DNA from 4 places in the Paenibacillus sp. FSL H8-0259 genome. Region 1 is predicted to be linked to each of the others. Evidence: predicted binding sites of a transcription regulator. Region 1 holds the regulator's gene; each other region holds the start of a gene.
The links. Region 1 encodes Rex, which represses fermentation and respiration genes when NADH is low (regulators of the CRP and FNR family bind a similar motif). Its sites were predicted from a motif close to TTGTGAAATATTTCACAA; they were not measured.
Positions count from the first base shown of each region.

Region 2: a site for Rex is predicted at 1,220-1,237, ahead of NSU01_RS09545 (flavocytochrome c). Genes of this name have one in related genera too.
Region 3: a site for Rex is predicted at 1,447-1,464, ahead of qoxA (cytochrome aa3 quinol oxidase subunit II). Genes of this name have one in related genera too.
Region 4: a site for Rex is predicted at 1,870-1,887, ahead of pflB (formate C-acetyltransferase). Genes of this name have one in related genera too.

Region 1 is NZ_CP150147.1:5,197,516-5,200,711, forward strand. Features, by position in the region: gene NSU01_RS22460 (amidohydrolase) at 1-1,072, opposite strand, end outside; gene NSU01_RS22465 (redox-sensing transcriptional repressor Rex) at 1,059-1,712, opposite strand; gene dinG (ATP-dependent DNA helicase DinG) at 1,932-3,196, opposite strand, start outside.
Region 2 is NZ_CP150147.1:2,253,815-2,257,010, forward strand. Features, by position in the region: gene NSU01_RS09535 (PHP domain-containing protein) at 1-509, shown strand, start outside; gene NSU01_RS09540 (hypothetical protein) at 616-1,074, opposite strand; gene NSU01_RS09545 (flavocytochrome c) at 1,254-2,813, shown strand; gene NSU01_RS09550 (FAD-dependent oxidoreductase) at 2,952-3,196, opposite strand, start outside.
Region 3 is NZ_CP150147.1:1,229,356-1,232,551, reverse strand. Features, by position in the region: gene NSU01_RS05245 (polysaccharide deacetylase) at 70-1,209, opposite strand; gene qoxA (cytochrome aa3 quinol oxidase subunit II) at 1,713-2,729, shown strand; gene qoxB (cytochrome aa3 quinol oxidase subunit I) at 2,773-3,196, shown strand, end outside.
Region 4 is NZ_CP150147.1:5,440,923-5,444,118, forward strand. Features, by position in the region: gene pflB (formate C-acetyltransferase) at 1-1,781, opposite strand, end outside; gene adhE (bifunctional acetaldehyde-CoA/alcohol dehydrogenase) at 2,043-3,196, opposite strand, start outside.

The DNA.
Region 1 (3,196 bases):
GCCGGCCTACCTGGTTCAGGAAAATAGACTGTGCACCATATTCGGTCGCCATCAGCAGCGCCTCTGGAGCCGGTACTGCTGTAGGATCACCGCTTACACCTTTGTGGATCAGCGCGGCCAGCCGCATTTCTTCGAACATATCCAGGTTGTTGTTGCTTGCCGCACCGTCCGTACCCAGGGAGACCTTAACTCCTGCTCTAAGAAGCTCAGGAACACGGGCTACTCCGCTGGCCAGCTTCAGATTGCTGCCGGGATTGTGGGATACACCAACATTGTGGCGGGCCAGAATCTCAATCTCTTCATCGTTCAGATGAACACCATGGGCGATCAGGGACGGCCGGGTGAACATTCCCAGCTTCTCCAGATGAGCGACCGGACGCAGGCCGTAATCGGCCACATTCTGCTCCACTTCATGACGCGTTTCGGACATATGCGTGTGCATCGGCAGATCAAGATCATGAGCCGCCTGGACAAACTTCATGAAAAACTCCGGAGGACAGGTGTAAGGCGCATGCGGCGAGAGCATTGCAGTAATTCTGCCGTCAGCCTTGCCATGCCAGTTCCGGGCAAAAGCAATCGCCTCCGCGAGCTTGTGATTCTGCACCTCTTCCGGACAAAGGCCAATAACACCGCGCATAAGTACAGCACGGATGCCTGACTGCTCGGTAACCTCAGCAACCCGGTCCATATGGTCATACATATCGAGGAAGGTCGTAGTGCCGCCCTTCAGCATCTCAAGAACGGACAAAGAGGTTCCCCAGTACACATCATCACCGGTGAATTTCTCTTCCATCGGCCACATTTTTTCCTGCAGCCAAGCCTGCAGTACCATATCATCGCCGTAGCCGCGCAGCAGTGACATCGCCGCATGGCCGTGGGTGTTGACGAGACCCGGCATGAACAGCAGCCGGCTGCCGTCAATAACCTCGGCATCCTCTTCAATTACAGGCTTATCTTCACCTATGTAAGTAATAAGATCATTTTCGATGGTCATATAACCGCTCAGCACCGGCTCTTCGCTGCCAGGCACCAGAAAACGCCCGTTTTTAATAATGGTTTTATTGCTGCTCATCTTCAGCTTCGTCCTTTCCGTCATGCAAATAATAAGCCAGACTCTGCAGATCCGTAGTGAAATCGGCGGCATGAATCCGGATATTGGCCGGAGTCTTCAGAATGACAGGCGCAAAATTCAGGATCGCCTCAATGCCCGAATCCACCAGAATGTCAGCAACGTTCTGTGCTTCACTGTCCGGAACGGTAATAATCCCGATGCGGATGCCCTGTGCACGGATGGTATCCCCCAGCTCACTCATCGGCTGAACAGTCAACGAGTTGATCTGCTGGCCTACCTTAGGCTCATAAGCATCAAATACAGCTGTAATCTTCATCGTATCCTTCAAGTAAGCATTGTAATTCGACAAGGCGTGGCCAAGATTACCTGCACCTACCAGAGCTACATTAATCTGCTGGTCCAGCTTGAGAATATGCCTGATCTTCTCAATCAGATAAGAGACATCATAACCAATGCCTTTTCTGCCGAAATCACCAAAATAAGCCAGGTCCTTGCGGATCTGGGCGGGGTTGAGATCAAGCTTCTGTCCCAGCTCCTGAGAAGAAACTGTTGAGATTTCACGTTTTTGGAGATCGTTCAGGAAACGCAGGTACACTGGGAGTCTGCGAACGACGGCCTCCGATATTTTATCCGATTTCATGTTTTCTCCTCCTAAAAGTTTTGATAGCATATGCTGCTTGATTCAACTTCGCAAAACTCGCTTCGTAAGCATTCACTTAGGTTTGATAGCATATGCTGCTTGATAAGCCGGTTATAGGAACCATGCTCCGGGTACTACTGCCCGTTTGGGCAGCAGCAGTGGAGCACGGGACTTCAGAACAATAATTACTTATACATAATATCAACCGGAGACGGATTATTAAACCCCGCCTTCTTCAAGCCATTCTGCAATCCGCGGAACGATCTGATCCGTCAGCATATGCTCCATCTTGGGACCGGGCAGCGAATACAGGAAATACTTCCCATAATAAGATTCGATTACCCTGGTATCATATACAATAACGATTCCGCGGTCCTGCGCGGTGCGGACCAGCCGCCCGAAGCCTTGCTTGAAGCGGATTACGGCCTGCGGGACGGACAGCTTCATGAACGGATTCTTCTTCTGTGCCTGGAGCAGCTCCGACTTCGCTTCAGCCAGCGGATGATTAGGCGGCTGGAACGGAAGTCTGACAATGGCCAGACAGGTCAAAGCTTCACCGGGAATGTCTACACCTTCCCAGAAGCTGCTCGTACCCAGCAAGACTGACGCTGTACTGTCCTGGAACCGCCGGATCAGCTTGCTCCGACTGCCGCCTTCTACGCCTTGTCCAAGCACCGCGATATCCTGCGAAGCCAGGGCCTCCTTCAGCGGATCATAGACCTGGCGCAGCATCTTGTAGGAGGTGAAGAGCACCAGCATCCGCCCGCGGGTAGCCACGGCAGTTTCTGCCAGAGAATGGACCAGTGTATCCACAAAGCGGGCATCCCCTATGCTTCCCTTGACACTCGGGAAATCACGGGGAATGACAAGCAGTGCCTGCTCACGGTATTTGAACGGCGACGGAAGCAGGGCTGTCATCAGACGGCCCTGCTCTGCAGCCTCACCAAGACCGAGATTATCTATCATGAACTGGAATGACTTATCCACAGACAAGGTGGCCGAGGTCAGGATGATACTCTTCTTCTTGTCGAAGAACAGCTCCCTGAGCTGGGTGCTCACATCCACCGGAACGGCATACATCTGCAGCGATTTGCCGCGGTAATTGCCGCTCCCCTCCAGCCAGTAGACGATATTCTCGTCATTCAGTCCCATAAAGAAACGGATCTGCTCCCGGATGGAGGCCAGGTCCTTGAACAACCCGCCGATATCCGTCACAAGACTGTCCGAAGAGGACTGGCTGTCCGTATCACGCATCTCACTGAGCATTTTATCACCCTTGCGGATGATATCACTCAAGCTGAGATGGAGTGTATTCTCCAGAGCAGCCAGCTCCTCCCACTCTTTGGGCTTCTTGCCCGGCTGCAGGCGTGCGACAAGCTGGCCGGCTTCACCGGCTCCGGCATCGCTGCGTTCAGGCAGCAGGCCGAAGAGCTTGTCGCTAAGTGTATCCCAGGACTCCTTGACGGTAAGCAGATCCGGATAGA
Region 2 (3,196 bases), 2.9 Mb from region 1:
TTCTTGCTGTCCGTTCTTTGCTGGAAGATTACACTGCTCAGTGTAGCTTTATTCCTTTCAAAAGACTGCTGGATCTGGCGGATGAATTCAATCTGTGGAAAATAGGGGCCCATCCGTTCCGCACCTCTACTCCACTTCATCAATTGGACCCTCAGCTGCTTAAGCGGCTGGATGCGTTTGATTTCAATGCTAAAGACATTTACGTGCAGGGGGCTGAAGCCTACAAGAACCTGATTACGCCATTTGCAGAGAAGCTTGGCGTTCCTGTGGTTGCCGGCAGTGACAGTCATCAATGCCTGCAGTATGGCAGCGTAATGAACCGGCTACATGTATCCTGCTCTACAGTTGAGGAATTGAAGGAGGCTATTAAGCAGGGGGACTATGAGATGGAGCTTTCACCGTGTCTCCATACCAAGGTGAAGGCTTCGGTCATGATGAAGAAGCTGCTGAAGCAGCTTGCCGGCGAAGCGCCTTCAAGAGATGAAGCGGAGATTGGCTATCTGGCTTAAAGCGGCCCTAAAATACTATGAAGTCATGTCCGGACTCCTCCGGCCATGACTTCATAGGTAATGTCTTCTATGCTTCCGGGGATGATTTACGCTACGTCTTGCGGTTTTAAGCAAAAGCCAGATTCAATGCCTGCGGATGGAAGGAACCCATAATTTTATAAGCTTTTAAATGCGGATTGTTCATATCATTATCGTAAATAATCATATGCTGCCTGCCCTTGAGAATGATATCAAACCGCTGCTTCCGGTCAGCCTGTACGATGGTAATATAATAGCTGTATTTGTTGTCTGTGCTTACATTCCGCGCTGATTTCATTAACCGGACGTCGGCGAAATCATCACATATTTGTTTGATGGCCTCCGGCTCCGTAACCACAATATCCTTCTGTTCACCGGGAACAGAGGACAGACGGGTGATTTCAAGGGAGGCGATATCCTCCAGCCGGATGGTTCTGGCCACCACTTTTTTGAAGGAAGTGTAACGGTTTGCTGTATAGGTCATTAGAGAAACACCAGCTGCGGTCAGGATGGCGCCGGCAAGCATATATTTTTTGCTTTTGTCCATGGTTCAGTTCCTCCCAGTCATACGATTGTGTAAGTCCCAATTATAAAACTATAAACATCCGCACGCAAATTCACTTACTTTAATTACTTAATGATTTCTTTAATTACGTAAGCTTCCAAGGACAGCCCTTTTGCGGATATGATAATTGTGAAAATATGCACAAGGGGGCAAGCGTTACTATGAAAAAGAGATATGCAGCGACTCTTATACTCGTTCTTTCCGTTATGCTGGTTATCGCAGGCTGCGGTAACAACAATGCTAACGGCAGTGTCAATGAGAGCAAGGGTAAGAATAGCGCAACCACAGAGCCTGCAGCAACCACTGCACCTAAAGAGACAGCCGAAGCCGTATCGGGAGCATCCGAAGCGAGCTATACACCGTACGATCAGTTAAAAGATAAATATGATATCATCATTGTCGGCGCAGGCGGTGCCGGAATGTCGGCGGCGCTGGAAGCCAAGGCTAACGGCATGAACCCGGTTATTCTCGAGAAAATGCCGGTTGCCGGCGGTAATACTACCAAATCCTCCTCGGGTATGAACGCTTCGCAGACGAAGTTCCAGAAGGAGCAGGGCATCGAGGATACCAATGATCTGTTCTATGAAGAGACACTGGCAGGCGGCCATGATACGAACAACAAGGAGCTGCTCCGCTTTTTCGTGGACAATTCCGCAAGTGCCATTGACTGGCTGGATTCGATCGGAATCCGTTTGAACAATATTACGATTACCGGCGGAATGAAAGAGAAGCGCACCCACCGTCCGGAAGACGGCTCAGCAGTCGGTCAATATCTGGTTGCCGGACTCGTAAGAAATGTACAAGAGCAAGGGATTCCCTTGTTCGTTAATGCGGACGTGAAGGAACTTACAGTGCAGGATGGCAAGGTGAACGGCGTCAAGGTGTTGTTCAACCAGGCCGATGAGAAAACAATTACCGGATCAGCAGTGATCGTAACAACCGGCGGCTTCGGCGCCAATATGGAGATGATTACCGAAGTCAGACCTGACCTCGAGGGTTATGTGACTACGAACCAGATCGGCAGCACCGGCGACGGCATCCGGATGATTGAACAGGCTGGCGGCACAACGGTAGATCTGGATCAGATTCAGGTTCACCCGACTGTACAACAGGAGAAATCCTACCTGATCGGTGAAGCGGTCCGGGGCGAAGGTGCAATTCTGGTGTCCAGCGAGGGCAAACGTTTCGGCAACGAAATGGATACCCGTGATAAAGTGACAGCTTCCATCAATACACTTCCGGAGAAATCAGCGTATCTGGTGTTTGATTCCGGCGTGAAATCCCGCGTCAAAGCGGTGGACCAGTACATCAAGATGGGTGTAGTCAAAACAGCGGATACCATCGAATTGCTGGCAGAACAAATGAACGTTCCGGCAGATCAGCTGAAGAAGACCGTAGATACCTGGAACAGCGCAGTGAAGAATAAGTCGGATGCGGAATTCGGCAGAACAACAGGCATGGATAATGATCTGTCCGGCGCACCGTATTACGCGATCCAAATCGGCCCGGGAATTCACTACACCATGGGCGGTGTGGTGATTAACACCAATACAGAGGTCTTGAACAAAGACGGCAAAGCGATCACAGGACTTTTTGCAGCAGGTGAGGTAGTCGGCGGATTACACGGCCAGAACCGGATCGGCGGGAATTCTGTAGCCGAGATTATTATCTTTGGACGGCAGGCAGGGATCAAATCTGCTGAGTTTGTAAAAGCACAATAAGCTATTATTCCATATTGTCAGCTTTATTATAAAAGGGATGCTCCGCAGCCATCAGGCTTGCGGAGCATCCCTTTCCTGCGTGTACTTGCTGCTGCTCCTGCCGTCTCCGGCAATTCAGGCTCCCGCAGGCTCAGCTGCTTACGCCTGAATTGCCGGAGACGGCGCAGGCTTCGCTGTACGGGTCAGCGAGAACAGCTCCAGCTCGGGGCGCACCTTGCCGGCAAGGGTATCTGCGAGCAGCTCGGCCGCGATCATGCTGTAGACGGTTCCGTTGCCCCCGTAGCCTTCAATGAAATAGCAGTGCGGGTACTCCGGATGCGGCCCAATATAAGGCAAGCCGTCACGGGTAGAGCCGAAGACCGCTCCCCAGGAGTATTCAGCCT
Region 3 (3,196 bases), 4.0 Mb from region 1:
GGCGGCAAAAAAAGAGCAAGCCGCCGGAAACCTCCCGCAGCTTGCTCTTTTGCATTCAAATCCTTCTGATTACCGTTTATCCTTCCAGAAATTCACCGGCTCCATATCCTTCGTAATGACCTGGAAGGTGTAGCCATCCTTCTTAAGCGCTTCTAGCAGACGCGGCAGCACCTTGAGGGTGGCCTTCTGATCATGCATCAGAATAACCGGATTGGTCTTCGACTTCTTCAGCGTGTGAACCTGCTCCATTACTGTATTGTAGATCTTGTCACTGTCCTCTTTGTATCTCCAGTCATTCGAATCCACATTCCAGTCCCAGAGATGATAGCCCTGACCCAGCACCTTATCCCGGAAAGACTTGGTGAAATACGGTTTGCTTCCGTAAGGCGGCCGGATTAGCGTTGTAGTAGCACCCGTCAGCTTCTTAAGGACAGCATTATCGCCCGACATCTCCGCCAGTGCCGCAGCCGGGGAAGCATAGAATTTCTCCTTGCGGTGTGTCATGCCATGAAGCCCCAGGCCGTAGTCCTCCTTCACAATCCGCTTCACCTGCGAAGGATATTTGTTCATATTATTTCCCAGCATGAAGAAGGTTGCCTGCACCTCATACTTGCTTAAGATATCCAGCAGCTGGGAAGTCGTCGCCGACGGGCCGTCATCAAAAGTAAGATACACGGTTTGTCCCGGCTTGCCGGGTTCAGCGGATGGCGCAGGAGCCGCAGGCACTGTTTCCTTCGGCTTCAGCTCTGCTGCATACTGGGCGACAAAGGCTTCATCCGTAAGCCCCGCCGAGCCGTCCTTCACCCGGAGTAAATATTTATCCCCCGCAAAGGATATGATATACCCAAGATACCCGCTTACTTTCAGCGGAACCATAAGTTTACCGTCCTGCAAAAAAGTGCTCACAGGCACCACTGTGCCATCTTTGAGCACAGCGCCGGCATCGCCCTGCAAGGTCAGCGACCCGGAGCCGCCAGACACCAGAACTCCGTCGGTCAGGCCGGTAAGCGTCCATTTTAATTCATCGGCCAGAGCACGCAGCGGGACATAGTAAGTGCCTTTTACAGACACGGCTTCTATACCGCTCAATTTATCGTTGATCCCGAGCTTCAGTACATTAGTCTTACCTTCAGCATTAGCAGGGATCTGTACAAGACCCGTAATCAGGAATAAAGAGAAGAATAACAGCATTATTTTTTTAATGGGCACAGCAGCAATCTCCAATCTATGTATATTTGTCTATTACTTTATCACACATAGATATAACGTAATTTGAGAGATTGTAACCGCAAGCTAAAATATTGTTACCCTTTTTGCAATGAGAAAATGATTATTCAGCTTTTTTTCTGAAATACGACAATTCGCGTCGAATGCTGTCACAGCAAGCAATATGCGGTTAAATCACATCTTTTTGACCCAAAATAAATGTGACAAAATTAATAACAATTGTGCAATCTTGAACAAAGTTTGAACAACCTTAAAATTAGCTTAAACTGCGCCACTACAGTGATCTTTATCATACCTTTAAGTAGTTGTAACAATTTGATCACACATATTTAACTTGTTCGCCATTTTTAAGGTCTTTTTTAGCTTAATATACAAAATATGTATTTTGCATTATGGGTAAGTAGTTCTTACTATAGATACAGGTTAAGTAGTAAGACCGTTAATGAACGGCGAATGAAAAGTAGTATTGAAGGAAGGAGTTCTATATGAAAAAAAAGGGACCGTTATACGCTTTGTTTCTAAGCCTGATCCTTCTCCTGCCGGGATGCAGCTCGATCGCTGTTCTGAACCCGAAGGGGCCGTCTGCAAGGACGTTATCGGACACCATCATTCTCTCCATTGTTGTAATGCTTGGTGTTCTGGCAGTTGTCTACATCTTATATATCTTTGTACTGGTGAAATACCGGGCGAAGAAGAGTAACGAGGGTTATATTCCTGAACACGAGGAGGGCAACAAGGTACTTGAAGCGATCTGGATTATTATCCCGATCATTATCGTCGCCTTCTTGTCAGTTGTAACCGTCAAGACAACTACCGAGGTTGAGAACGTGGCCGCGGATTACAAAGATCAGACACCGCTGGTCATTTACGCATCATCCTCCAACTGGAAATGGCATTTCAGCTATCCGGAGGAAGGCATTGAAACGGTTAACTACGTGAATATGCCTGTGCATCGTGCAGTTGAATTCAGAATGTACTCATTCGGCACCATTACCAGCTTATGGATTCCACAGCTTGCCGGACAAAAGTACGCCATGAGCGACATGCTCACCACGCTTCACCTTTCTGCTGATACCGAAGGCTCTTATATCGGAAAGAATGCCAACTTCAGCGGTAAAGGCTTTGCCCACATGGAATTTGAAGCTCTTGTTATGAGCAACAAGGATTATGACGAATGGGTGAATGACGTCAAGGAAACCGCGCCAGAGCTTACAGAGGATGAATTCAAAGGCCTGCTCGCCACGGACTTCCTCGGACGCAAAACCTATTCCTCGACCCATTTGGAGTTCAGTCCTCCCCCTGGAGACCACAGTGAACACATGAGTGGTGACGGAAGTGAGATGGATATGGACAACGGCAGTGAAGAGCATCAGGATAACAAAGAGATCCACCCTTCTCCTGAGCCGTCCAGCGGAACCGAATTTGACAGCGAACCTGATCCGGAAGTCGAACAGCCGCTGCCAAGCTCACCCGTAGATGCCGAGACTCATGATGGCCACTAGCTCTGCAAGAGCTTAACGTAACACACTGAAAGGAGCCACCCTAATGGATTTAGACAAATTTAAGGTTCACGGCGAACCCTTGATATACGGAGCCATGGTCAGCATTGCACTTGCCACCATCGGGATTCTCGTCGGGCTTACCTATTTCAAGAAATGGGGATACCTCTGGCGTGAATGGCTTACTACTGTAGATCACAAAAAAATCGGTGTCATGTATATCCTCGCGGCGCTGCTCATGCTGTTCCGCGGCGGTGTGGACGCGATGATGATGCGTCTGCAGACGGCAGCGCCGGAAATGAAATTCCTCGATGCCCAGCATTACAATGAGGTATTTACCACGCATGGCCTAATCATGATCCTGTTCATGGCCATGCCGTTCATCATCGGTCTGATGAATGTGATCATTCCGCTGCAGATCGGCGCGCGTGACGTCGCGTTCCCGCGGCTTAACGCCGTCAGCTTCTGGC
Region 4 (3,196 bases), 240 kb from region 1:
CGGTAAGTTTTGTTTTTACGGATCATGCTCATGAAGGTTTCAACCAGTTCAACCGCGATGTTGTCAACAGCGTCGTCGTTGTTACCGTAGCAAGGGAATTCACCTTCAGTTTCGAAGTCGATAGCAATGCCTTCTTCGTTGCGGATCGGTTTAACCTTAGCGTATTTAATTGCGCTCAGGGAGTCGGCAGCAACGGACAGACCGGCAATACCGCAAGCCATAGTACGCAGAATGTCGCGGTCATGCAGCGCCATTTCGATACGTTCGTAAGAATATTTGTCATGCATGTAGTGAATGATGTTCAGCGTGTTGACATAAGTCTTAGCCAGCCATTCCATCATTGGTTTGAAGCGTTTCATTACTTCGTCGTAATCAAGGTATTCGGAAGTGATCGCCGGATATTCAGGACCTACCTGAGCGCCGGATTTTTCATCCTTACCGCCGTTGATTGCATACAACAGGGCTTTTGCCAGGTTGGCACGGGCACCGAAGAACTGCATTTGTTTACCGATACGCATTGGGGATACGCAGCAGGCAATTGCGTAATCTTCACCCCAGTATGGACGCATTACATCATCGTTCTCATATTGGATCGCACTGGTTTCGATGGAAACCTTAGCACAATATTTTTTGAAGCCTTCAGGCAGCTTTTCGGACCACAGTACGGTCAGGTTCGGCTCTGGTGCAGGACCCAGGTTGTACAGGGTATGCAGGAAACGGAAGCTGTTCTTGGTTACGCGTGTTGTTCCGTCTTCAGCCATACCACCGATGGATTCAGTTACCCAAGTAGGGTCGCCGGAGAACAGATCATTATAGTCAGGCGTACGCAGGAATTTCACGATACGCAGTTTCATTACGAAATGGTCAACGATTTCTTGTGCTTGCTCTTCAGTAAGAGTACCTTCTTCGAAATCACGTTGTACATAGATATCAAGGAAAGAGGATACGCGTCCGAGGGACATTGCCGCACCATTTTGCTCTTTAACTGCAGCCAGATAACCGAAGTATACCCATTGAGTAGCTTCTTTGAAGTTATTAGCTGGTTTGGAGATATCAAGACCATGAGCAGCAGCCATTTGTTTCAGTTCGCCCAGAGCACGCATTTGCTCGGACAGCTCTTCACGCAGACGAATCACTTCTTCTGTCATGGAATCCACTTCAAGCTCAGTCAATTGTTGCTTCTTGTCTTTAATCAGGAAATCAATACCATACAGGGCAATACGGCGATAGTCGCCGATGATACGTCCGCGGCCATAAGCATCAGGAAGACCTGTAATTACGCCGGATTTACGCACAGCTCTCATGTCTGGTGTATATGCATCAAATACGCCTTGGTTATGCGTTTTGCGGATGTTCGTGAACATGTCAACGATATTTTGCGGAAGCTCGAAGCCATAAGCTTTAGTAGCGTCGATCATCATTTTGATACCGCCGAACGGTTGAATGGAACGTCTGAAAGGAGCATCAGTCTGAACGCCGACAATTTGTTCCTTATCCTTGTCGATGTAGCCTGGATTGTGGGAAGTGATCGTGGAGACAGTATCGAGGGACACATCCCATACTCCGCCTCTTTCTCTTTCTTCCTTGCTAAGCTGGGAGATAATCTTCCACAGTTCAGTGGTGTTGCTGGTAGGACCTACCAGGAATTCTTCATTTCCTTCATAAGGCTTGATGTTCTTGGCAATAAAGTTATTAACGTCAACTTTCTTAGCCCATGTACCTTTTGTAAAACTTCTCCAACCCGACTTAACCTCTTGTACTTCTCTTTCAATCACCGACATGCTAAATCCCTCCATTTATATTTAGTATATTTGTAGAGATCGCGGGCTTGAAGGTTAATCCCGTGTCTCGTGATCCCATAGCTATTGGTTGTTATAAAATTCACAATCGCGGCTTCATAACTGGGATCGTTGTTTATATAAACATTTTAGTTTATTTTCTGAAAAAGGACTGTGACAAATATCACTCTTTCGGTGATATTTGTCACTTCCATCCAGTTCCATATTAACCTTTAACCTTGTTCTTTGCCAGACAATCTTAAATTAGTTGTCGAATCTTCCGTAGAATGCGTTGCGGTATACATCAGCAAGTTCAGATACCAGCGGCATTTTTGGATTGGCAGTTGTACATTGGTCTTCAAATGCACGGTCAGCCAGGTAATCTACACGGGATTCGAAGTCCTTAGGATCAAAGCCAAGAGCCGAGAAGGATTCTTCGATACCGAGTTTTTTGTTCATGTCGCGGATTGCATTGATCAGGCTGGTTACGCCTTCTTCGGTTGTGCGTGCTGGCAATCCCAGGATACGGGCAATTTCAGCATACCGTTCGTCAGCTACAAAGTGCGAATATTTAGGGAACGAAGCGAACTTCGTAGGTTTCTTGGCATTGTAACGGATAACATGCGGCATCAGGATGGCATTGGTACGGCCATGTGCTGTGTGATACTGTCCGCCCCATTTGTGCGCCAAGCTGTGGTTGATACCCAGGAATGCATTAGCGAAAGCCATACCTGCCAGAGTCGAAGCGTTGTGCATTTTTTCGCGGGCAAGCTTGTCGCCTTGCAGTGCGGATTTCTCCAGCCACTGGAATACCAGTTGAATGGCTTTGATTGCCAGACCATCGGAATAGTCACTGGCCATTACAGATACATAAGCTTCAATTGCATGTGTCAATACATCCATACCTGTATCGGCAACAGCAGTTTTCGGTAAGCTGTATACAAACTCCGGATCAATAATAGCTACGTCTGGAGTCAGCTCATAATCAGCAAGCGGATACTTAGTATTATTGCCAGTTGTCTTGTCTGTGATAACTGCGAACGAAGTTACTTCAGAACCTGTACCGGAAGTTGTTGGAATCGCAACGAATTTCGCTTTGTTGCCGAGCTTAGGGAATTTGTATACCCGTTTGCGGATATCCATGAACTTCTGTTTCAAGCCGTTAAAGTCTGCATCCGGGTGTTCATAGAACAACCACATTCCTTTTGCAGCATCCATTGGGGAACCGCCGCCGAGTGCGATGATGCAGTCCGGCTGGAATCTGTTCATCATTGCAGCGCCTTTTTCTACAGTAGTTGTCGATGGATCCGGTTCAACTTCCGAGAACACTTCGATCGCTACCGGAGTCTGGCGTTGACGCAGGTAATGCTCAACTCTTTCCACATAGCCCAGTTTAACCATCATAGGGTCAGTAATAA